Azospirillum brasilense: one gene and its partner. The protein of the gene in region 1 binds, or shares a complex with, the protein of each later gene. Links are inferred from orthologs where the notes say so. Each region holds a gene or a part of one and is shown in the gene's direction. Other genes may lie near its edges.

Region 1 (11,922 bases):
GCGCTGGAGGTGCTCGACCCCCGGCTGGGCCGCGCCATCGTCGAGGCGGCGGAGGAGGTGATCGACGGCACGCTGGCCGATCATTTCCCGCTGGTGGTCTGGCAGACCGGCTCCGGCACCCAGACGAACATGAACGCCAACGAGGTCATCTCCAACCGCGCCATCGAGGCGCTGGGCGGCGAGATGGGCTCGAAGAAGCCGGTCCACCCCAACGACCACGTCAACATGGGGCAGTCGTCCAACGACAGCTTCCCCACCGCCATGCACATCGCCGCGGCCGAGCAGATCCACCACGAGCTTCTGCCGGCGCTGGAGCACCTGCACGCGGCGCTGGCGGCGAAGGCGGCGGAGTTCGCCGACATCGTGAAGATCGGGCGCACCCACCTCCAGGACGCCACGCCGCTGACCCTGGGGCAGGAGTTCTCCGGCTACGCCACCCAGATCGCCTATGGGATCGAGCGGGTGAAGGCGTCGCTGCCCCAGCTCTACCGGCTGGCCCAGGGCGGCACGGCGGTGGGCACCGGGCTGAACGCCAAGACCGGCTTCGCCGAAGCCTTCGCCGAGGAGGTGGCCGCCATCACCGGGCTGCCCTTCGTCACCGCCGAGAACAAGTTCGAGGCGCTGGCGACCCACGACGCGCTGGTGGACGCGCATGGCAGCCTGAACACGCTGGCGGTGTCGCTGATGAAGATCGCCAACGACATCCGCCTGCTCGGCTCCGGCCCGCGCTGCGGCATCGGAGAGATCGCTCTGCCGGAGAACGAGCCCGGCTCCTCGATCATGCCCGGCAAGGTGAACCCCACCCAGTCGGAGGCGATGACCATGGTCTGCGCCCAGGTGATGGGCAACCAGACCACCGTCAGCATCGCCGGCGCCACCGGCCATTTCGAGCTGAACGTCTTCAAGCCGGTGATCGCCTACAACGTGCTCCAGTCGATCCGGCTGCTGGCCGACGCCTGCAACAGCTTCACCGACAACGCGGTGGTCGGCATCGAGGCGAACCGCGAGCGCATCGGCCAACTGCTGAACGAGAGCCTGATGCTGGTCACCGCGCTGAACCCGCACATCGGCTACGACAACGCGGCGAAGATCGCCAAGAAGGCCCACAAGGAGGGAACGACCCTGAAACAGGCCGGCGTGGCGCTGGGCCTCCTGACCGAGGAGCAGTTCGATCAGTGGGTCAAGCCGGAAACCATGGTGAAGCCCCGGTGAGCGGGGCTGCGCGCCGTCCATGAAGAAGCGCTCCGTCCTCATCGCCGGGCACCCGACCAGCGTCTCCCTGGAAGAGGAATTCTGGGAGGCGCTGAAGGGCCTTGCGCAGGCGCGGGGCATGTCGGTCAACGCCCTGATCGAGGAGATCGATTCGACCCGCAGCGGCAACCTGTCGAGCGCGATCCGCGTCCATGTGCTGAACGCGGTGCAGGGGCGCGGGTAGGAGCATCCTGCCCCCGCCGGGGGCGCCCCTGGACAGGCGGCGGGGGGACGGCTACACCCTTGCGCCGGACCGCCCCCTTCCCCCCGTGCCAGAGTGTCCGCCCGTGACGCCCGACATCACCCTTCTCGATATCGTCGCCTTCCTGTGGTTCCTGGCCTGCTGGGCGGGCTTCACGCTGGTCCAGGACCACATGCTGGGCGGGCGCATGGTCGTCAACCAGCATCTGAAGAAGGTGCGCCGCCATTGGATGGAGCGGATGCTGGAGCGCGACAACCGCATCATGGATTCGCAGCTCGTCGGCCACACGATGCAGAGCTGCACCTTCTTCGCCAGCACGAACATGCTGGTGCTGGCCGGTCTGGTCGGCGCCTTCGGCGCGGTGGAGAACGCCCACAAGCTGGTCGGCACGCTGTCCTTCACAGTGCCGACCAGCCGCGAGTTCTTCGAGCTGAAGATGCTGCTGCTCGTGGCGATCTTCACCTTCGGCTTCTTCAAATTCACCTGGGCGTTGCGCCAGTACAATTACTGCTGCGCCCTGATCGGCTCCGCCCCGCTGCCCCCGGTGCCGGCGGAGGAGAAGACGGCGATGGCGGACAGCATCGCCGCCGCCATGACGCTGGCCGTCAAGGCGCTGAACGGCGGCATGCGCGCCTATTACTTCGCCATGGCGGCGCTGGCCTGGATGCTCGGCCCCTGGTTCTTCATGGTGTCCACCGCGGCGGTCATCGTCGTCCTGACCCGTCGGCAGGGCTTCTCGGCAACGGAAAAGGTCATCCGCGTACAGGTGGATGCGCTGGAGAGACGCGAGCGGCGTTGATGCACGTTTTTGGCGATAAATATGTTAAAATGTTCTAAATCTGCGACGTTATGGCCAATACGCTGCAGTGCAAATTGATGCTTTTGTCATAGCCGCTTGATGGATGCGTGCGCTGCAGCACGCCATGTTGAGGGGATCGGCCATGGACATCGACACAGCGGTATCGGTCTTGAATTCGCTGGACGAGGCGGAACGGCTTCTGGCGGAGGTCCGGCTGCATCCGGGGGCCTGCGGCGCCGCCAAGGAGTTTATGGACCGCAACCGCGAGCTGCTCGATCAGGCGCGCCATTGCATCGATGCGGCGCACGAACTGGCCTGATGTCCGCCTGACAACAGGCGGGAGTGGCCGGTTCCCGCCGCGCGTCAGCCCTTTCTGAGAACCTTGCCGCCTGTGCCGGCCATCTTCGTCCAGTCCTTCGCAAAATAGGCGAAGTCGCGGGACGGGCGGCTGTAGAGGTAGCCCTGGGCCAGCGACACGCCCAGCTCCGTCAAGAGTTGCGCGTGTTCCGGCCCTTCCACCTGCTCCCCGATCAGCCCGAGTCCCAGCTGGCGGCACACGTCCACCATGGACCGCAGCATCGCCATGTCGCGCCCGTTGTGCACGGCGCCGCGGACGAAGTGCCCGTCGATCTTCGCGAAGTCGGCCTGGATGCCGTAGAGCGACTGGAAGGAGGTCGATCCGGCCCCGACATCGTCCAGGCAGATGCGGAACCCGGCGGCGCGGAGCTTCTGCAGGACCTCGTTCAGCTTGGCGATATCGGTGACGACGACGGTCTCGGTCACCTCGATCAGCAGCTTGCGGGCAAGCTCGCCATAGGGCTCGGTCACCGCCAGGAACTGGCGCAGGAAGATCGGGCTCATCAACGTCTTGGCGGACAGGTTGATCGCCACGTCCGGCAGGGTCGGCTCCTTGCGGTGGGCGTGCATGGTGTCCAGCACCGACTGCGTCAGCAGCAGGTCGAAATCGTAGATCAGCCCGACATCCTCGGCGAAGGTGATGAAGTCCGCCGGGGACAGCGTGCCCTCCACCCGCGTCAGCGCTTCGAGATGATGAACCGTCCGCGTCCCGATATCGACGATGGGCTGATAGACCACGAAGAAGTCGCGCTTCTCGATGGTCGCGCGCAGCCGCCCGATGCGGTCCACCGCGTCGGACAGCATGCGCTTGGCGCCGTCCTCCAGGCTGGAGATGGTGAACTCGCCGCCCTGGGCCGACGCGAAGGCCTGCACCGTGTAGACCAGCGCGCGCGCCGCGTCGGCCGGGTCCAGCCGTTCGTCCGACACGTCCAGCGACCAGGTGCGGATGCCGCCGGGCAGCTCGCCGCCGGCGCTCTGGATGATCTGGGTGATGTGGGCCTGCACCTCCTGCCCGTCGATGTCGGAGGCGTGGACGACGCCGTAGCGGTCGGTGGCCAGTTGACCGGCGCTGTCGCCGTTGGCGGAGATCGCCCGCAGATAGGCCTCGATCCCCTGCATCACCTCGCTCGCCGCCCCCTCGGGCAGGGCGTCCACCATCGATTGGAGCCCGTCGATCAACAGCAGGGTCAGGGCGTTGTCCAGCCCTTTCTCCCGCGCCTTGATGATGCGATCCTCCAGGATGTGGCTGAAGGCATTGCCATCGAGAAGCTGCCCCGCCGCGGCAAGCGCCTCGTTCGTGTTGCGCGGCCCGGAGGCCAGCAGAACGGTCAGGAACAGCGATCCGGGGCAGGAATCGAGCCGGCAGCCGCCGAGCAGCGCTGGAAAGCGGTTGCCGTCGCATCCCTGGAACACGACGCGCGCCGGCTTGATGCGGCCCTTGTCCTGGATGCGCTTGAACAGGACGGTGACGTACTTGCGGTCGTTCGGCGCCACGACATCGAGCAGGCTGGTGCCGACCAGACCCGCCACGTCGCCTTCGGTCAGGCGGCAGCGCGCACCCGCGCAAAACAGGATGTTTCCCCGCGCATCCGTCTCGATCAGCAGATCCGCGGCGGCGAAGGCAAAGCCGACGAAGCGGTCACGCTCGCGGTGCGACGGGCGTCGGACCTGCGTGCTGGTCTGCGGCACCGGGCGTCTGATCGAGTCATGCGCAAGCTGCATCGGCAATAGCCCGAAATTGAGAAAAAGTTTATCGAATTGCGTCATTCATTGAATGGAGACTAGCCGTGTTCCCGTTCTGAAAAAAGCAGCAAGATTTGCCCCGCCATTCCGAAGAAAAGTTCGGAACCTAGAATTTTCAATGATTTAAAGAGAAATATGGTTTTGAGCCGCGCCGGATTATCGCACCCGCCGCGAGAAAAAAACGACGGCGGGCCATTTCCGAACAGGAAACGGCCCGCCGCAGCGATCAAAAGCGGAGAATCGACCGGAAGGGTCAGGAGCGGGGATGGAGCCGGGTCACATGGCCCATCTTGCGGCCGGGACGGGACTCCGCCTTGCCATAGAGATGCAGGCGGGCGCCCGGCTCGGCCATCAGCGCCGGCCAGCGGTCCGCGTCGGCGCCGATCAGATTCTCCATCTCGGCGTCCGCCACCCGCTCCACCGAGCCGAGCGGCAGGCCGCAGACGGCGCGGACGAGCTGCTCGAACTGGCAGGAATGGCAGGCGTCCATGGTCCAGTGGCCGGAGTTGTGCGGGCGCGGTGCCATCTCGTTGACCAGCACGCCGCCGTCCGGCGTCACGAACATCTCCACCGCCAGCACGCCGACGAGGTCCAGCGCCTCGGCGATGCGGCGGGCGACCCGCTCGGCCTCGGCCGCCGTCTCCGCGGGAACGCGGGCCGGAGCGATGGTCCTGTCGAGGATGCCGTCCTTGTGCCGGTTCTCCACGGCGGGGTAGGCCGCCATGCTGCCGTCCAGCCCACGGGCGACGATCACCGACACCTCGCAGGTGAAGGAGACGAAGCCCTCCACGATGCCGGCGTCGGAACCGATGGCCGCCCAGGCCTCCGCCGGGTCGCTGCCCGGCTCGATGCGGGCCTGCCCCTTACCGTCATAGCCGAGGCGGGTGGATTTCAGGATGCAGCGCGGGCCGATCTCCGCCACGGCCTTCGCCACCTCGTCGGCGTTGCGGGCGGCGCGCCAGGGGGCGGTGCCGATGCCCAGCGCGTTGACGAAGGATTTCTCCTCCACCCGGTCCTGGGCGACCGACAGCACCGTGCCGCCGGGATGGACGGGGGTGAAGCGGCCGAGATGCTCGACCACGGCGACCGGGACGTTCTCCCATTCCAGCGTCACCACGTCGACGGAGCGGGCGAAGGCCTCCAGCGCGTCGAGGTCGTCCCAGCCGGCGGAGGTGACGGCCGCCGCGACCTGGGCGCCGGGGCTGCCCTGCGATCCCGGCGCGTAGACGTGCGTCTTGTAGCCCAGCCGGGCGGCGGCAAGCGCGGTCATGCGGCCGAGCTGGCCGTCGCCGAGCATGCCGATGGTCGAACCGGGCGGAAGGATGCGGTGGGCCATGGTTCAGGCGGGCTCGTCGACAGGGGCTTCGGCGACGGCGGCGGTCTGGCGGGCGCGCCAGGCGTCCAGCGCCTCGGCGACTGCCGGGTCCATCAGGGCAATGACCGAGCCGGCGAGCAATGCTGCGTTGATGGCGCCGGCCTTGCCGATGGCCAGCGTGCCCACCGGAACGCCGCCGGGCATTTGGACGATCGACAGCAGACTGTCCATGCCCTTCAGCGCGTGGCTTTCCACCGGGACGCCGAAGACGGGCAGGGGGGTCATGGAGGCGGCCATGCCCGGCAGGTGCGCGGCGCCGCCGGCCCCGGCGATGACCACCTTCAGGCCGCGCTCACGGGCGGTGGTGGCGTATTCGACCAGACGCTGCGGGGTGCGGTGGGCGGAGACGATCCGGACCTCGTGCGGGACGCCGAGCGCGGTCAGCGTCTCGGCGGCGTGCTTCATGGTGGTCCAGTCCGACTGGCTGCCCATGATGATGCCGACCAGCGGCTTGCGGTCGGTGGTGGCGGCGATGGATGCGGACACGGCGCGCGCTTTCCTCTAGGTCCGGAAAGCGGCGCATTATAGAAAGCGCGCACGCGGAGTCCAGCGCGACGCGATGCGCCGGGCCATGTTCTCCGCCGAAAAACCGCCTCAGGCGATGATGTCGGGCAGCATACGGCTTTCCAGAACCATGATCTGGTCCTTGAGCGCGAGTTTGCGCTTCTTCAGACGTTGCATCTGAAGCTGGTCGAACGGCGCACGTTCGTGCAGTCGGGCGATCACGTCGTCGAGGTCGCGATGCTCGCTGCGAAGCGTGGCCAGTTTTTCCTTCAGCATCTCTTGTTCGTTCATACGCGCGGGGCCCGCTGGCTGAGCGGCGGGGACTATACCAGATTTCCGGCGCAACGGCAGTGCGAAACCACTCATTCTTCGCAGGGTTATAATCCGGTCGCCGGAATGTAATATACTCGGAGGACCAGAACCATTGCGGTGGAGCAACGTTCTGGTATGACTACCTTTCGCAGCGGTTCCAGACGACACGGGACAGTCTCCATGACAGCAGGCAAGCGCATCGGCATTCTCACCAGCGGCGGCGACTGCGCCGGGCTGAACGCGGTCATCCGCGCGGTGGTCCACCGGGCCGTCCTGACCTACGGCTGGCAGGTCCTGGGCATCAAGGAGGGCACCCAGGGGTTGCTGCAGCGTCCAGTGCAGTATCAGGTGCTCGACCTGCCGCAGGTTGACGGCAACATGATGCGCATGGGCGGCACGATCCTCGGCACGACCAACCGTGGCGACCCCTTCGCCTACCCGATGGCCGACGGCACCCAGAAGGACCGGTCGGACGAGATCATCGGCGGTTACCGCGAGCTGGGGCTGGACGCGCTGATCGGCATCGGCGGCGACGGCAGCTTCGCCATCCTGAAGAAGTTGGCCGACAAGGGCGGCTTCCAGATGGTCGGCATCCCCAAGACCATCGACAACGATCTCGGCCTGACCGAGGTGTCGGTCGGCTACGACACCGCCGTCGGCGTGGCGGTCGAGGCGCTCGACCGGCTCCAGCCGACCGCGGCGAGCCACGCCCGCGTCATGGTGCTGGAGGTGATGGGCCGCGACGCCGGCCACATCGCCCTGGCCGCGGGCATCGCCGGCGGCGCCGACGTGGTGCTGATTCCCGAGATCGCCTACTCGATCGAGAAGATCGCCCAAAAGATCAAGCAGGTGCGCTCGACGGGCCGCAACTTCGCCCTGGTCGTGGTGTCGGAGGCGGTGAAGACCGTGGACGGCACCGGCGTGCAGAAGCTGTTCCAGGGCGGCCAGAAGCGCTACGGCGGCATTGGCGACTACATCGGCGAGAAGATCGCCGAGGCGACGGGGGCGGAGACCCGCGTCACCGTCCTGGGCCACGTCCAGCGCGGCAGCATGCCCAGCCCGCGCGACCGTCTGGTCGCCTCGGCCTTCGGCGTGCACGCCGTGGACCTGATCGCCGAAGGCAAGTTCGATCGCATGGTCGCCTGGTCGGACCGCGGCGTCATCGATGTGCCGATCACCGAGGCCATCGCCAAATACGCCTGCGTGGAGCTGGACGGCGCCATGGTCAAGACCGCCCGCGGCCTGGGCATCAGCCTGGGCGACTGAGTGGAGGCCTGTGGGGAGGCCATATGGGGAGGCAGGCGCGGCGATGTCGGAAAACCCGCTCTGGGACTTCTCGCTCGCCGTCTACGGACGGCCCGGCGTGCCCGCCGCCTGCCTTGACCTTCAGGACCGGCTCGGCCAGGACGTGAACCTTCTGCTGTTCGCCGCCTGGGCGGGCATGGCCTGCAACGCCGACCTGCCGGCGGAGGAGCTGGCGCGGATCGACACCGCGGTCGCTCCCTGGCGGGACGGGATGGTCCGCCCGTTGCGCGCCATCCGCCGCCGGGCGAAGGGGGAGGACGACACCCTCTACAAGCGCCTGAAGGCGGCGGAACTGGAGGCGGAGCGCGTCCAGCAAGACCGTCTCTTCGCCCTGTCCGGGCTCACTCCCGCGCCGGGCGGCGACGGCGCCGCGCTGGCCGCTGCCAATCTCTACCGGCTGGTGCCGGAGGGGGACCCGGCGGTGATGGCGCTGCTGGCGGCGCTCGGCACGCCGCCCGAGCCCTGACAGAACCGGTGCGATGACAACTCCCGCCGTCCTCACCTCCTCCCGGCTGATCCTGCGCCCCTGGCGCGACGGGGACAGCGAGGCCTTCCACGCGCTGTCGCAGAACCCCGCGGTGATGGAGCATCTGCTGCCGCTACCCGACCGGGCGACCAGCGACGCGGTGATCCAGCGCATCGGCGCGCATTTCGACCGGCATGGTTTCGGCTTCTGGGCGGTGGAGCGACCCGGCCACAGCCCCTTCATCGGCTTCGTCGGTCTGGCCCACGTGACGTGGGAGGCGCCCTTCGCCCCCGCCGTGGAGGTGGGCTGGCGGCTCGATCCCGCCCATTGGGGGCAGGGGCTGGCGACCGAGGCGGCCGGGCTGGCGCTGGCCTACGGGTTCGGCGTGGCCGGGCTGGACGAGATCGTGGCCTTCACCGTACCGGAGAACCGGCGGTCGCGGCGGGTCATGGAACGGTTGGGCATGGAGCGTGACGCGGCGGGCGACTTCGACCACCCGCGGGTACCCGACGGGCATCGCCTGAAGCGGCACGTCCTTTACCGGATCGGACGTAACCGCTGGCAGGATGGGATCGGCATTGGTGTCAGCGGACCAGGATGAGGCTGTTGCGGTCGCTCGTCTCGTCGGAGACCTGGAAGGGCTTGCCGACGTAGAAGGCCTGGCAACGCTTGCCGCCGGACAGGCGGGTCAGTCCGGCCTCCCACTCCTGCCCGCGCGGTCCGAGGATGCGCAGTTTCAACTGGTCGAGCAGCGGGAATATCTGATAGCCCTCGAGGTCCAACGGCTCCCCCTTCGCGGAGAAGGCGTCCTGGTTCAGCGTGAGCGTCTTGCCGTTGAGGTCCAGCTTGACATCCTGCGCCCACGGGCACCCGCCGCCACCGGCCGGCTTGTCGCTGGCCGCAACCGGTTCCACGGTCAGGACCGCCGGGACGAGGGCACAGGTCAAGGCGAGTGCGCAGATGTTCAAAGTGCTTTTCATCGGCAAGGTGCTTTTCATGGGCGGGACGCGGTCCTCGCGCTGAATACCCCAGTATGTTTCGGGGCGATGGATGCAGCATAATTTTAGCAAAAGTGAAACGCAACGCGGGGCTTCTCGTGGGTGGGTTGCGGGAACGGCAGGACTTGTGACAAATCCGGCCGCAGGCCCGCATGAACCACCGGCCTCCGGTACCTCTCAAGCCGTCGAGCACTTCCTATGGCGACGATCATCGAGGCCCTTCTGGCCGCCATCGACCATCACCAGTCGGGCCGCCTGGCCGAGGCGGCGACGCTCTACGGACGGATTCTGGAGGCCGACCCCGAACAGCCCGACGCCGCCCAGCTTCTCGGGGTGCTTCAGGCGCAGACGGGGCGTCCGGCGGAAGGGGCGCGTTTGTTGCGCCGGGCGCTGGCGTTGCGTCCCGTTTCGGCGGGCGCGCAATCGAATTTGGCCGGCGCGCTTCAGACCATGGGGGACGCGGCGGCGGCAGAGGCCGGCTACGCCCGCGCCCTGCGGCTGGACCCACTGCTGGCCGACGCCCACGCCAGCCGGGCCGGCGCCCTGCGCGACCTGAACCGGGTGTCGGAGGCCGCCCGTTCGGCACAGCGGGCGCTGGCATTGCTCCCGGCCTCGGCGGATGCCCTGGTGAACCTTGCCGAGACGGCCCTGGCCGGACGGCGAGCGGAGGAGGCGGAGCGGACGGCCCGCCGCGCCGCCGCGCTGGCGCCGGGATCGTCGGCGGCCTGGATGATGCTCGGTTCCGCCCGCGCGGCGCGGAAGCGCTGGAACGAGGCGGAGGCCGCCTACCGCACGGCGCTGGACCTCGCCCCCGGCTATGGCGCGGCGTGGGGAAATCTCGGATCGCTGCTCGCCGGGCAGGGGCGGTTCGACGAGGCGCTGGCGGCTTTCGCCACGGCGGAGCAACGCGGCTTTTGCGGCCCATCCCTATGGTCGGCGCGCGGCACCGCGTGGCTCGCCATGGCCCGACCGGCGGAGGCTCTGGCCGACTTCGACCGGGTGCTGGAGGTCCGCCCCGACGATGCCGGGATGCGCTGGAACCGCGGCTTCGCCCGGCTGCTGGTCGGCGATTGCGAGGGTGGCTGGCCGGAGTTCGACTGGCGCCGCCACGACGCACGGGCGGAACCCCCCTGGCGCCGCTTCGCCCAGCCCACCTGGACCGGCGGCGACATCGCCGGGCACACCGTCCTGCTCTACGCCGAGCAGGGGTTGGGCGACACCCTGCAGTTCGTCCGCTACGTCCCGCTGGTGGCGGCGCGCGGGGCGCGGGTGATCGTCGAGGTGCAACGGCCCTTGATGAGCGTTCTGTCGGGCCTGCCGGGGATGGGGCAACTGATTGCCCGCGGCGACCCGCTTCCGGATTTCGATCTGGAATGCCCGCTGATGAGCCTGCCGCGCGCCTTCGGGACCAGGCTGGACGACGTACCGGCCACCGTGCCCTATCTGCACCCCGACCCGGAACGCGCTGCCGCCTGGAGCGATCGGCTGGCGGCCGGGCCGGGCCTGCGGGTCGGGCTGGTCTGGGCGGGCAACCCGCGCTTTCCCGGCGACGCGCTGCGCTCGCCCCGGCTGGCCGGGCTGCGGCCGGTGCTGGACGTGCCGGGCGTGCGCTTTTACGGGCTCCAGAAGGGGCCGGGGCGCGAGGATTTGGATCGGGTGCCGATGCCGTCCTCCTTCACCGATCTCGGCCCGGACATCGCCGATTTCGCCGACACCGCGGCGATCATGGCCAACCTCGACCTCGTGATCTCCTCCTGCACCGGACCGGCGCATCTGGCCGGGGCGCTGGGCGTGCCGGTGTGGGTGGTGCTTCCGCACTCGCCGGACTGGCGCTGGCTGCTGGAGCGGGAGGATAGCCCCTGGTACCCCAACGCCCGGCTGTTCCGTCAGACGCGCGTCGGCGATTGGGCGGAGGTGGCCGGGCGCGTCGCCGACGCGTTGCGGAATGCGGCCCTTAGGACTTCAGCGTGATCGTCGTCGTGGTCATCTCGTCGGCGGTGGACACCAGCTTGGAGGCGGCGGAGTAGGTGCGCTGCGCCTGGATCAGCGTGGTGAACTGCTCCTCGATCTTGACGTTCGAACCCTCGACGCTGGCCGTGTTCAGCGACGCCCCGACGGTCTTCGGCGCACTGGTGCCGGTCTCGTTGGTCAGGTTGCCGAAGGAGTTCAGGCGGATGGCGCCGGAATTGGCGGTGGTCCGGAACATGGTGCCGGACACGCTTTCCAGGTCGGTCGGGTTGACCACCGTCGCGTCTGGGATGCGGTAGATGTAGCGCTGCTTTCCGCCCTGGAAGTTCGCGGCGACAAAGCCGTCCGCGGTCAGCTCCGCCCCCTGGTAGGTGCCGGCGCGGATGCCGTTGTTGCCCTGGACGATGCCCAGATCCATGCCGGCGATGGTCGTGATGGAATTGCTCATCTTCCCATAGGAGCCGAGATCCAGCGTCGTCTGGGCGAAGTCGCCGCCGGGATTCAGCGTCAGTGTCACTGGGGCGCCGGTGGCGCCGCCGGTCAGCGTGCCGTTGCGGGCAAAGTTCAGCGTGCCGAGCGATTGCCATGTGGTCGGGTCGTTCACATTGCCGTTGCCCACCGGCTTGCCGTCCGCGCCGATGA
Region 2 (11,880 bases), 970 kb from region 1 along the record:
CAGCGCCGCCGTCTTCTCGACTATCTCAAGAAGAAGGACAACAGCCGCTACGCCACGCTCATCGAGCGTCTGGGCCTGCGTCGCTGATTTCCAAAAGGCGTCCGTGCTGGTGACCGAACATCCGTCCCGATCCGCGCTCGACCCGCCGCACCGCGTTCCGGTGCACCGGGGAGCGTCGCGCCGGTTGGGACGTTCGGTTGTTCGCGAAGGTATGTTCTAGTCAGACGGCCGGCCCGGACCTTCCGGGACCGGCCGTTTGATTTTTTTAGCCCTTTTCGGGTTTTGCCCTTTGTTGGGTTTTCACATGCGGGGTCCGACGACCGATGACCCCGGCTTAGGCCAGCAATCCGGCGGGCCTAGGTGTCGGATGGAAGGAAGAATCCATGTTCAAGGTTTTCCGCAAAGAAATCGAATGGGGTGGACGCAAGCTGACGTTCGAGACGGGCAAGATCGCCCGTCAGGCCGACGGCGCGGTGCTGGTCACCTATGGTGAGACCACGGTCCTCTGCACGGTCGTCGGCGCCAAGTCGCCGAAGCCGGGCGTCGATTTCTTTCCGCTGACGGTCAATTACCAGGAAAAGTCCTTCGCAGCCGGCAAGATTCCCGGCGGCTTCTTCAAGCGTGAAGGCCGCCCGACGGAGAAGGAGACGCTGGTCAGCCGCCTGATCGACCGTCCCATCCGTCCGCTGTTCGCCGATGGCTTCCGCAACGAGACGCAGGTCATCTGCACCGTGCTGAGCCACGATCTGGAGAACGATCCGGACATCGTCGCGATGGTCGGCACCTCGGCCGCGCTGACGATCTCCGGCATCCCGTTCCTCGGTCCGATCGGCGCCGCCCGCGTCGGCTACGTCGACGGCCAGTATGTGCTGAACCCGACCATGGACGCCGTTGACGGTTCCGCGCTCGACCTCGTGGTCGCCGGTACCCAAGAAGGCGTGCTGATGGTCGAATCGGAAGCCAAGGAGCTGTCCGAGGAGGTCATGCTGGGCGCCGTGATGTTCGGTCACAGCGGCTTCCAGCCGGTCATCAACGCCATCATCGATCTGGCCGAAGAGTGCGCCAAGGAGCCGTGGGACCTGCCGGAGCCGGCCTACGACCGCGCCGCCCTGAAGGCGAAGCTGCGCGCGACCGTCGGCGCCGACGTGGAGGCCGCCTACACCGAGACGGTGAAGCAGGTCCGCTACGAGAAGATCGGCGCCGCTAAGGCGAAGGCGCTGGAGGCTCTGTCCGAGGCCCACGAGACCCAGGCCATCGTGACCGAGTTCAAGGAGCTTGAGGCCGACATCCTGCGCGGCGCCGTCCTGAAGACCGGCCGCCGCATCGACGGCCGCGACACCAAGACGGTCCGCCCGATCGTGTCGGAGGTCGGCGTGCTGCCGCGCGCCCACGGCTCGGCGCTGTTCACCCGCGGCGAGACGCAGGCGCTGGTCGTCACCACGCTGGGCACCAGCCAGGACGAGCAGATCATCGACGCGCTGCAGGGCGAGTACCGCGAGCATTTCATGCTCCACTACAACTTCCCTCCGTACTCGGTGGGCGAGGCCGGCCGCATGGGCTCGCCGGGCCGCCGCGAGATCGGCCACGGCAAGCTGGCGTGGCGCGCCATCCACCCGCTGCTGCCGAAGAAGGAAGACTTCCCCTACACGCTCCGCGTGGTGTCGGAAGTGACCGAGTCCAACGGCTCGTCGTCGATGGCGACGGTCTGCGGCACCTCGCTGTCGCTGATGGACGCCGGCGCCCCGCTGGCGCGCCCGGTGGCCGGCATCGCTATGGGCCTGATCAAGGAAGACGACGGCTTCGCGGTCCTGTCGGACATCCTGGGTGACGAGGATCACCTGGGCGACATGGACTTCAAGGTGGCCGGCACCGACGCGGGCATCACCGCGCTGCAGATGGACATCAAGATCACCTCGATCACCGAGGAGATCATGAAGATCGCCCTGGGCCAGGCCAAGGACGGCCGCCTGCACATCCTGGGCGAGATGTCCAAGGCCCTGACCGGCGCCCGCGAGGCGGTGAACGAGAACGCCCCGCGCATCACCGTGATCAACATCCCGAAGGAGAAGATCCGCGACGTGATCGGCTCCGGCGGCAAGGTGATCCGCGAGATCGTGGAGCAGACCGGCGCCAAGATCGACATCGAGGACGACGGCACGGTGAAGGTCGCCGCGGTGGACACCAAGGCCGCCCAGGCCGCCATCGACTGGATCAAGGGCATCGTCGCCGAGCCGGAAATGAACGTGGTCTACACCGGCAAGGTCGTGAAGGTCGTCGATTTCGGCGCCTTCGTGAACTTCCTGGGCTCGCGCGACGGCCTCGTCCACATCTCCGAACTGGCGCAGCAGCGCGTCGGCAAGGTGTCGGACGTGGTGTCGCAGGGTGACTCGGTGAAGGTGAAGGTCATCGGCTTCGACGACCGCGGCAAGGTGAAGCTGTCGATGAAGCAGGTCGATCAGGCCACCGGCGAAGACCTGACCAAGAAGGACGGCCCCGCCGCCTGACGATCAGGGTTGACCCTCCCTCGCATCAGCGGGGGAGGATGCCTCTCGCCTCCCTCTCCTGCGCAAGTGGGGGAGGGCCGGGGAGGGGGGAGGGCGCCGAAAGGCGCCTTTTTCATGCGCGCCGGCCCACCAGCCGGACCAGCCTTCCGCCGAACAGGCGGCCCGCTACCGTAGGATGATTCCTGTGCGGAGGGGCTTGCCAAGTCCCTTGCCGGCAGTTGGCCTCGAAGTTCTGCAAACAGAGTGCGTGCCAAAGCCTGTGCTGCCGCAGTCCTTCATTCCGGGCTTGCGCTGCCCTACGATCGGTATTCCCCGCTCCACGGCTCCGGTGATCCGCAATGCCCGTTTCCATTCCCGCCGACGCCACCCGTTGCCTGCATCACGGCGACGGCATGTTCCTGACGAGCGGACTGATGACGCTCGAACAGCGGTTCCTCCTGAACTGGAACGCCTTGCAGAACCGGCTGCTTTACACGCCCGGTGTCCTGGAAGGGCTGGCGGTGACCCACGGTGGCGGCAACCGCCTGACGGTCGGGAGTGGTGCGGGCTTCGACGCCGTGGGACGCTTCCTGGTGCTGCCCGGCGAGGGCGCGTCCCTGACCGTGCCCGGCGGTTCGTCCGCTTCCTGCTACATCCACCTGCTCTTCCCCGACCCGGCGCCGGTCGGAAAGGATGGAACCACCATGGATCTGGCGGCCTCCTCGCGGATCGGCGACACGGACGAGGTGCCGGACAACGGTGTGCTTCTGGCCGAGATCCGGCGCGATGCGGCGGGGGCGGTCGTCGGCGTGATCGACCGGCGCCAGCCGGTGCGCTCCCGCCTGCCCGCGCAACTGACCGATGCCGGATGAGTTGAGGGCGGTGGTTACAGCCGCTCCGCGCGGAATGTGTCGCAGGCGTTCAACTCGCCACGCTCCAGACCGGTGCGGAACCATTGCACCCGTTGGGCGGAACTGCCGTGGGTGAAGCTGTCCGGCGTTACGGTGCCACGGGATTGCCGTTGCAGACGGTCGTCGCCGATGGCGCTGGCCGCCGTCAGGGCCTCCTCGACGTCGCCGGGCTCGATGATCTGGCGCTCGCGGTTGGCGTGGTTGGCCCACAGGCCGGCGAAGCAGTCGGCCTGAAGCTCCAGCCGCACTGACAGCCCGTTGGCATCGGCCTGCGATCCGGCCTGCCGTTGGGCCTGCTGAACGCGGTCGGAGATGCCCAGCAGGTTCTGCACATGGTGGCCGACCTCGTGGGCGATCACATAGGCCTGGGCGAAGTCGCCCGGCGCGCGGAAGCGGTCGCGCAGGTCGCGGTAGAAGCTGAGGTCGATGTACAGCTTGCGGTCCTGCGGGCAATAGAAGGGACCCATCGCCGCCTGGGCGAAGCCGCAGCCCGAATCCACCGTGCCGGAGAACAGCACCAGCGCCGGGTCCTGGTAGGTGCGGCCCAACTGCTGGAACTGCGCCGCCCAGGTGTCCTCCGTGTCGGCGAGGACCACGGAGACGAAGCGCTTCAGTTCGTCGTCGCCACCGCCGCGCGGAGCGTCGGACTGCTCGGTGCGGGCCTGATCCTGCGGCGCCGTGCCCTGCAGAAGATCCAGCGGGTTGATGCCGAGCAGGAGCGATACCACCACGATCACCGCCAGCCCGCCGATGCCGATCCCGCCGCGCCCGATGGGGATGCCGATCCCGCCGGTTCGGAAGCCTCCCCGCCCAGAGCTGCTTCCGGGCGCGCCGCGCCGGTCCTCGACATTCTCGCTCTCGCGACCGTCCTGCCACCGCATCGCCCGATCCTCCCCCGACGCATTGCCAGAGGAAAACCAGCGAGGGGGGGCGGCTGTTCCGGCGCACCGCCGGATGCGTCAACCACGCGCTTGACCGCAAGCGGGGCCGTGCCATTTCCTAAGGCATGAACCACCGCTCCTTCGTCCCGACGGAACCCGCAACCGACACCGGCCCGCTGCCCTTCCGCGTCTATTGGTGGCAGGCTCTGGTCTTCTGGCTGCTCACCAACACCTATGGCGTGTTCGAGCGGGGCGGGGAGCCGTTTCCCGGCTATCAGCCCTCGCCGCTGCAGCCGCCGGGCTGGGCCTTTCCGGTCGTCTGGTTCAGCATCAGCCTGATCCAGCTCTGGGGCTGCGTGCGGTTGCTGAACGCGCCCTGGACGATCCGCTGGCGCCCGGCGCTGATCGGGATGCAGGGGGCGCTGTGGCTGCTCTACGCCAGCTTCGGGTTCGCCTATTTCACGATGGGCAGCCCAATCCTGGCGGCGGCCTGGACCATCGCCTACTTCATCATCGCCTCGACCTGCGTGCTGCTGGTCTGGCCGGACGACCGCGCCATCGCGGCGAGCTGGCTGCCGCTGGTGCTGTGGACCGGCTTCGCCTCCATCGTCGCCATTCATGGCGTCGTCCTCAATCCGGACCCGCTGTTCGGGCTGGGGCCGGGGCTGGGGACGCGCTGATCAACCGCGGTAGCGGTGCGTCGCCCCGGTGAAGTCGTCCGCGAAGTATCCACCGTCGCCGTCGGGCCGCACCCAGCCCGGCGCGGCGGGGGCCTTGCCGTGCCCGCCGGGGATGTCCAGCACATAGGTCGGCTGGCAGAGGCCGGAGACGCGCCCGCGCAGCCCCTTCACCAGCGCCTGTCCCTCGGCCAGGGTCGGGCGGAAATGGCTGGTGCCGGCGGCGAGGTCGGGATGGTGCAGGTAATAGGGTTTGATCCGGTTGCGCACCAATCCCCGGAACAGCGCTTCCAGAGTCGCCGCGTCGTCATTGATGCCCTTCAGCAGCACCGTCTGGCCGAGCAGGGGAATGCCGGCGTCGGCCAGCCGGGCGATGGCGCCGCGCGCCGGCTCCGTCAACTCACTGGCGTGATTGATGTGGACGGCCATCCAGGTCGCCAGTTCCGACGCCTTCAGCGCTTCGACCAACTCCGCGGTGACGCGCGCCGGGTCGGCGACGGGGATGCGGGTGTGCAGCCGGACCACCCCGACATGGGGAATATCCGACAGGCTGCGGACGATGTGCGACAGGCGCCGCGGCGACAGCAGCAGCGGATCGCCGCCGGTCACCACGACCTCCCACACCTCGGGATGCGCACGTACGTACGCCAGCGCGGCGTCCAACTCCTCGGGCGACAGGGCCTCGCCGCCCGGACCGACCATTTCCCGCCGGAAGCAGAAACGGCAATAGACCGCGCAGGCGTGCAGCGGCTTCAGCAGGACCCGGTCGGGGTAGCGATGGACGATCCCTTTCACCGGGCTGCGCACCACATCGCCGATAGGGTCCTCGCGCTCCTCCGGTGCGGTGTACGCCTCCTCCGGGGAGGGGACGTACTGCGCGTACAGGGGATCGCCGGGCGCGGCGTCCGCCAGCGTTTCCAGCAGGTACGGGGTCAGGGCGATGGCGTAGCGGTCGGCCACGGCGGCCACGGCCTCGCCGGCCGCGGGCGTCATCAGCCCGGCGGCCACCAGATCGGTCACGCTGTGGGCTGCCTTCATCGCTCGTTCCCGATCCGCCGCTTTGCGCCTAGTATGAGAGGCCCGCTCTTACTCCCGCAGGACCCATGCTGTCGACTCTTCCCCGCCTGATCGGCCACCGCGGCGCCAAGGAAAGCGCGCCGGAGAACACGCTCGCCAGCCTGCGCGAGGCCGCCCGCCAGGGCGCCGCCTGGGTCGAGGTGGACGTGATGCTCACCCGCGACCGTGTGCCGGTGCTGATCCACGACGACACGCTGGAGCGCACCACCAGCGGCGCCGGGCCGGTGCCGGACCTGACCCTGGCGGAGCTGAAGGCGCTGGACGCCGGTTCCTGGTTCGACACCCGTTTCGCCGGCGAAACGGTGCCGACCCTGGAGGAGGCGCTGGGCGTGATCCGCAAGTTGGGTCTTGGCCTGAATCTGGAGATCAAACCCTATCCCGGCCAGGAGGTGCCGACGGCGGAAGTTGCGCTGGATCTGCTGACGCGGCTGTGGCCCGCCGGCCTGCCCCTGCTGGTGTCCAGCTTCGAGGTGCCCTGCCTGGAGGTGGCGCGCGACCGGGCGCCGGAGATTCCGCGCGGCTACCTGCTGTGGGACCCGCCCGCCGACTGGGCGGCCATTGCCGACCGCATCGGCGCGGCCACGCTGAACGTCCATCAGGATCGTCAGACGGCGGAGAGCGTCGCCGCTTACCGCGCCACCGGGCGCCCGGTGCTGGCCTACACGGTCAACGACGCGGCGCGGGCGCGGACGCTGTTCGGCTGGGGTGTGGCCGGTGTCTTCACCGACGCGCCGGGCCGCTTGGCGGCGGAACTGGCCGCCGGGACGACCCCATGAGACGGTTCTCCCGGGGACCACAGGTTGACGTTTGGGGACATGTCGCCGTGACAGATTTTTTTCTAACACCGCGAATCCGCTCGTCCGCACGGAAATTTCCTCATATATAGATCGCTCATGGCGGCATGGGCCGTCGGGGGCACGACTCCCGGCGGCGTTTTTCGTCGTCTTTCGGGTCGCGCTGTCCGGGTGCCCGCACGCGGGCGCTCTCATGGTCTTGGAGGTTTCGTTGAAGGCGCTTAAGCCGTTGCTGATGTCTGGCCGGGAGGTTCTGCCGCTCGTCGAGGGTGGCAAGGGAATTGCCGTCTCCAACGGGGAAAGCTCGGGCGCCTGGGCGGCGGCCGGGGGTATTGGAACATTCTCGGGCGTGAACGCCGACAGCTACGACGAGAACGGGAATCTCCTGCCGCAGGTCTATCACGGCAAAACCCGTCGCGAGCGTCATGACGAGCTGATCAAGTTCGGCATTCAGGGCGGCATCGCGCAGGCGCGCATCGCGCACGAGGCGTCGAACGGCCAGGGCCGCATCCACATGAACGTCCTGTGGGAGATGGGCGGCGCCGAGCACATCCTGCACGGCGTGCTGGAAGGCTCCCAGGGTCTGATCCACGGCGTCACCTGCGGCGCCGGCATGCCTTACCGCGTGGCGGAAATCGCCGTGCACTACGGCGTGCACTACTACCCCATCGTCTCCTCGGCCCGCGCCTTCCGCGCCCTGTGGCTGCGCGCCTACCACAAGTTCCGCGAGAACCTGGGCGGCGTGGTCTACGAGGACCCGTGGCTGGCCGGCGGCCACAACGGCCTGTCCAACTCCGAGGACCCGCTGAAGCCGGAGGACCCGTTCCCCCGCGTCCTGGCGCTGCGCCAGATGATGAACAGCTTCGGCCTGAACGACACCCCCATCGTCATGGCGGGCGGCGTCTGGTGGCTGTCGGATTGGGAAGACTGGATCGACAACCCCGACCTCGGCCCGGTGGCCTTCCAGTTCGGCACGCGCCCGCTGCTGACCCAGGAAAGCCCGATCTCCAACGCCTGGAAGCATCGTCTGCTGACGCTGAAGGAAGGCGACGTCTTCCTGAACCGCTTCTCGCCGACGGGCTTCTACTCCTCCGCCGTCAAGAACCCGTTCCTGATGGACCTGATGGCCCGCTCGGAGCGTCAGGTGGCCTATCTGCCCAAGCCGGTGGGCGAACACTCCGCCGAGCTGCCGCTGGGTCCGCGCGGCCGCCCGGTCTATGTGACCGAGACGGACAAGGCCCGCGCCGAGGGCTGGCTGTCCCAGGGCTTCACCAGCGGCCTGAAGACGCCGGACAGCACGGTCATCTTCGTCACGCCGGAGCAGGCGGAGCGCATCCACCGCGATCAGGTGGACTGCATGGGCTGCCTGTCTGCCTGCAACTTCTCCAATTGGGCGCAGAACGAGGAGGGCACGAACGGCAAGCGCGCCGATCCGCGGTCCTACTGCATCCAGAAGACCCTGCAGGCGGTCAGCCACACCGACGACTGCGAAAACCAGCTCATGTTCGCCGGTCACAACGCCTTCCGCTTCGCGTCAGACCCGTACTACAAGGACGGGTTCATCCCGACCGTGAAGCAGCTGGTCGAGCGGATCGCCACCGGCTACTGACGCCGGCGGCCCGCGGCTTTGCGGGGGCGCTTGCCCCCTGACCTGAAATCGTTCTAAAGTGAGCGGGCTGCGGCGGATCGCCGCGGTCCGTTTCGCGTTCCGACTTTGTGACCTGAACCACGGCGAACAGACGACGATGACCGGCACCCGACCCTTCAAGCGCGCTCTCGACCGCCTGCAGACGGCAGGCTTCCGCCCGACGCGCCAGCGTCTCGGGCTGGCCCGCCTGCTGTTCGAAGGGGAGCACCGTCACGTCACCGCCGAGCAACTCCACACCGAGGCCATGGGGGCGGACCTGCGGGTGTCGCTGGCCACGGTCTACAACACGCTGAACCAGTTCACCGCCGCCGGCCTGCTGCGCGAAGTGGTGGTGGAGGCGGGCAAGTCCTACTTCGACACCAACACCAGCGACCATCACCATTTCTTCCTGGAAGGGACGGGCCGGCTGGAGGACATCCCCGGCGACGACGTGGTGGTGCAGCATCTGCCGCCGGCCCCGCCGGGCACGCGCATCGCGCGGGTGGACGTGATCGTCCGGCTGAGCGCGGAGCAGGGCGACGAGCGCTGAGGGGCGGGCGGCCCATGGCTGCTGCTGGAAAAAATCCGTCTCCCAGCCGGGTCTTCAGGGAATTTCCGGAACATTGACGCGTTTTGGGAGCAATGGCATAAGCCGTAGCCGAGGCTCGGCCGCCGGAGGCCCCACGCCCGCGCGCGGCCGGGCCGGACAGAACCCCGTCTGGAGAACGCCGCCATGTCGCTGAAGGGCACGAAGACCGAGCAGAACCTCAAGGCGGCCTTCGCGGGGGAGAGTCAGGCCAACCGCCGCTATCTCTATTTCGCCCAGAAGGCCGATGTGGAAGGCCACAACGAGGTTGCCGCCGTCTTCCGCTCCACCGCGGAGGGCGAAACCGGCCACGCCCACGGCCATCTGGAATTTCTGGAGGAGGCCGGCGACCCGATCACCGGCCTGCCCATCGGCGATACGGTGAGCAACCTGAAGGCCGCCATCGCCGGCGAGACCCACGAATACACCGACATGTACCCGGGCATGGCCCGCACCGCCCGCGAGGAAGGCTTCGAGGAGGTTGCGGACTGGTTCGAAACGCTGGCCAAGGCCGAGCGGAGCCACGCCGGGCGGTTCCAGAGGATGCTGGACCAGCTGTCGTCATGACGGCACGCCGGACCGCGATCACCCGCACCGACATCCTTCCCCTGGACCGCTACGCCCGCGAACGCGCCGCCCGCCGCAGCGCGCTGGTCGCCGTGAAGAGGAAGCGCCGCGTCGCGGTCGGCCCCTACGCCCTCGTCCATTTCGAGAATTACGAGACGATGTGGCAGCAGGTCCACGAGATGCTGTTCATCGAGCGGGGCGGCGAGGCGCAGATCGACGGCGAGCTTCGCGCCTACAACGGCCTGATCCCGCAAGGGACGGAACTGGTCGCCACGGTGATGTTCGAGATCGCCGACCCGGCGCGGCGCGCTGCCGAACTTGGCCGGCTGGGCGGGGTGGAGCGGACGGTGACGCTGCGGTTCGCCGGCCACACGGTGACCGGCCGGCCGGAGGAGGACGTGGAGCGCACGAACGAGGCCGGCAAGGCGTCCGCCGTCCATTTCCTGCATTTCGACTTCACGCCGGAGCAGATTGCCGCCTTCCGCACCCCCCGGACGGAGGTGATCCTCGGTATCGGCCATTCTCAGTACGGCCACATGGCGGTGATGCCGGAGGCGGTCCGGGCGGAGCTTGCGGGGGATTTCGAGTAGAGAGCGCTGTGCCCGCCTGTTACTCGAACGTCTCGTCCTTGTAGGCGCCCCAGAACTCCCCGCGGCTCATCCAGCCGCGATAGCCTTTCAGGTCCACCTCGCACCACTCGCCCTTGCACTTGCGCAGCCAGCCGATCACCCCCGGCTGGGCGCGGGCCACGACGGCGGCGTCGCCACGCGGCTCCTTGCGGACGGTGCGGATGTCGCCGGTGATGACGATGCTGCGCTTGCCCGACAGCATGCTCTGGTGCACCCAGCCCTCGCTGCCTTCCCAGTCGCGGATGCGGCGCCAGGTGTCGAATTCCTGGGTGATCTCCACCGGCATTTCCTTGCGGGTGAACACCCATTCGATGGGGTAGCGCACGTTGGGGCCGGTGCGCGCGTTCACCTCGCCCGAGCGCAGCGACACGAAACGGGGGATCGGCAGGCCCGAGGCGTGGGTCGGGTCCTTCTCGCGCCGCCCGCCTTCCGACGCGTCGGCGGTGAACGGCGTGACCGGAGCCAGGGCTGCGACGGCCAGCGCCAGAACGGCGAGAGCGCGGCGGATGGCAGACGTCGTCGGCAACGGCAACACCGGCAGCCCCGTGCTGTGGAGATCGGAAGGATTTGAGTCGGAAGCACTATAATTAGGGGTAGCCGCCGGGAGCAAGCGCAAGGCGCGGGTGGGCGCACGGCATCGGTTCTTGTCACATGGCGGGGCGGCTCATCGGGCTGGCCGCCGCGCCGAATCGTCACTGCCATCTGGACAGCCTCCCAACCGCTTGATAGGACAAGCGTCGGCCCGGAATGGGGGAGGCACCGTCCAATGACCGAAAAGAAGAAGCCGCTCGTCGTCGTCACCCGGAAATTGCCGGACGTCATCGAGACGCGGATGATGGAGCTGTTCGACGCACGGCTGAATTCCGACGACGAACCCTTGACCCACGCGCAGCTCATCGACGTGGCGCAAGTGGCCGACGTGCTGGTTCCCACCGTCACCGACCGGATCGACCGCGAGGTGATCGAGAAGGCCGGGCCGCAACTCCGCCTCATCGCCTCCTTCGGGACGGGCGTGGACCACATCGACCTGAAGGCGGCGCGGGAGCGCGGCATCAGCGTCACCAACACGCCGGGCGTCCTGACCGAAGACACGGCGGACATGACCATGGCCCTGCTGCTGGCGGTCGGCCGCCGGGTGGCGGAGGGCGAGCGGCTGGTCCGCTCCGGCCAGTGGAAAGGCTGGGGGCCGACGACGATGCTCGGCCACCGCATCCAGGGCAAGCGGCTGGGCATCCTCGGCATGGGCCGCATCGGGCAGGCGCTGGCGCGCCGGGCGCGCGCCTTCGGCATGTCGATCCACTACCACAACCGCCGCCGCGTCTATCCGGACGTCGAGCAGGAGCTTGAGGCGACCTATTGGGACAGCCTGGACCAGATGCTGGCGCGCATGGACGTGGTGTCCATCAACTGCCCGCACACCCCGGCCACCTATCACCTGCTGTCGGAGCGCCGGCTGAAGCTGCTGCGCCCGCACTGCTTCATCGTCAACACCTCGCGCGGCGAGGTCATCGACGAGACGGCGCTGACCCGGATGCTGTCGAAGGGCGAGATCGCCGGGGCCGGCCTGGACGTGTTCGAGCATGAGCCGGCGGTGAACCCGAAGCTGCTGCGGCTCGACAATGTGGTCCTGCTGCCGCACATGGGCTCC

The links.
Region 2: AMK58_RS05135 (region 1) and pnp share a complex: the UniProt entries of both Bacillus subtilis proteins name them as parts of the possible RNA degradosome complex. The link is inferred for Azospirillum brasilense from one-to-one orthologs.

The regions. Positions count from the first base shown.
Region 1 is NZ_CP012914.1:1,124,506-1,136,427, forward strand. Bases 5,782-8,766 are described here. They hold AMK58_RS05135 (ATP-dependent 6-phosphofructokinase), read left to right. Parts: upstream 5,782-6,723; coding sequence 6,724-7,809; downstream 7,810-8,766. Other genes in these bases: purE (5-(carboxyamino)imidazole ribonucleotide mutase), read right to left, coding at 5,782-6,159; AMK58_RS05130 (YdcH family protein), read right to left, coding at 6,322-6,522; AMK58_RS05140 (TIGR02444 family protein), read left to right, coding at 7,853-8,314; AMK58_RS05145 (GNAT family N-acetyltransferase), read left to right, coding at 8,328-8,766. Also shown: fumC (class II fumarate hydratase), read left to right, coding at 1-1,212; AMK58_RS05105 (ribbon-helix-helix domain-containing protein), read left to right, coding at 1,232-1,435; AMK58_RS05110 (DUF599 domain-containing protein), read left to right, coding at 1,539-2,252; AMK58_RS30310 (hypothetical protein), read left to right, coding at 2,395-2,571; AMK58_RS05115 (EAL domain-containing protein), read right to left, coding at 2,616-4,331; AMK58_RS05120 (5-(carboxyamino)imidazole ribonucleotide synthase), read right to left, coding at 4,606-5,688; more of purE, read right to left, coding at 5,692-5,781; more of AMK58_RS05145, read left to right, coding at 8,767-8,915; AMK58_RS05150 (hypothetical protein), read right to left, coding at 8,899-9,294; AMK58_RS05155 (tetratricopeptide repeat protein), read left to right, coding at 9,511-11,283; AMK58_RS05160 (flagellar hook protein FlgE), read right to left, coding at 11,267-11,922. UniProt on the Bacillus subtilis protein: Catalyzes the phosphorylation of D-fructose 6-phosphate to fructose 1,6-bisphosphate by ATP, the first committing step of glycolysis.
Region 2 is NZ_CP012914.1:157,692-169,571, forward strand. Bases 1-2,943 are described here. They hold pnp (polyribonucleotide nucleotidyltransferase), read left to right. Parts: upstream 1-383; coding sequence 384-2,504; downstream 2,505-2,943. Other genes in these bases: rpsO (30S ribosomal protein S15), read left to right, coding at 1-87; AMK58_RS00785 (hypothetical protein), read left to right, coding at 2,843-2,943. Also shown: more of AMK58_RS00785, read left to right, coding at 2,944-3,355; ypfJ (KPN_02809 family neutral zinc metallopeptidase), read right to left, coding at 3,370-4,275; AMK58_RS00795 (TspO/MBR family protein), read left to right, coding at 4,401-4,955; AMK58_RS00800 (lysine-2,3-aminomutase-like protein), read right to left, coding at 4,956-5,990; AMK58_RS00805 (glycerophosphoryl diester phosphodiesterase), read left to right, coding at 6,056-6,805; AMK58_RS00810 (NAD(P)H-dependent flavin oxidoreductase), read left to right, coding at 7,035-8,432; iron response transcriptional regulator IrrA, read left to right, coding at 8,569-9,000; AMK58_RS00820 (rubrerythrin family protein), read left to right, coding at 9,184-9,603; AMK58_RS00825 (DUF3501 family protein), read left to right, coding at 9,600-10,193; AMK58_RS00830 (SH3 domain-containing protein), read right to left, coding at 10,213-10,767; AMK58_RS00835 (2-hydroxyacid dehydrogenase), read left to right, coding at 10,999-11,880. UniProt on the Bacillus subtilis protein: Involved in mRNA degradation. Catalyzes the phosphorolysis of single-stranded polyribonucleotides processively in the 3'- to 5'-direction. Necessary for competence development in Bacillus subtilis.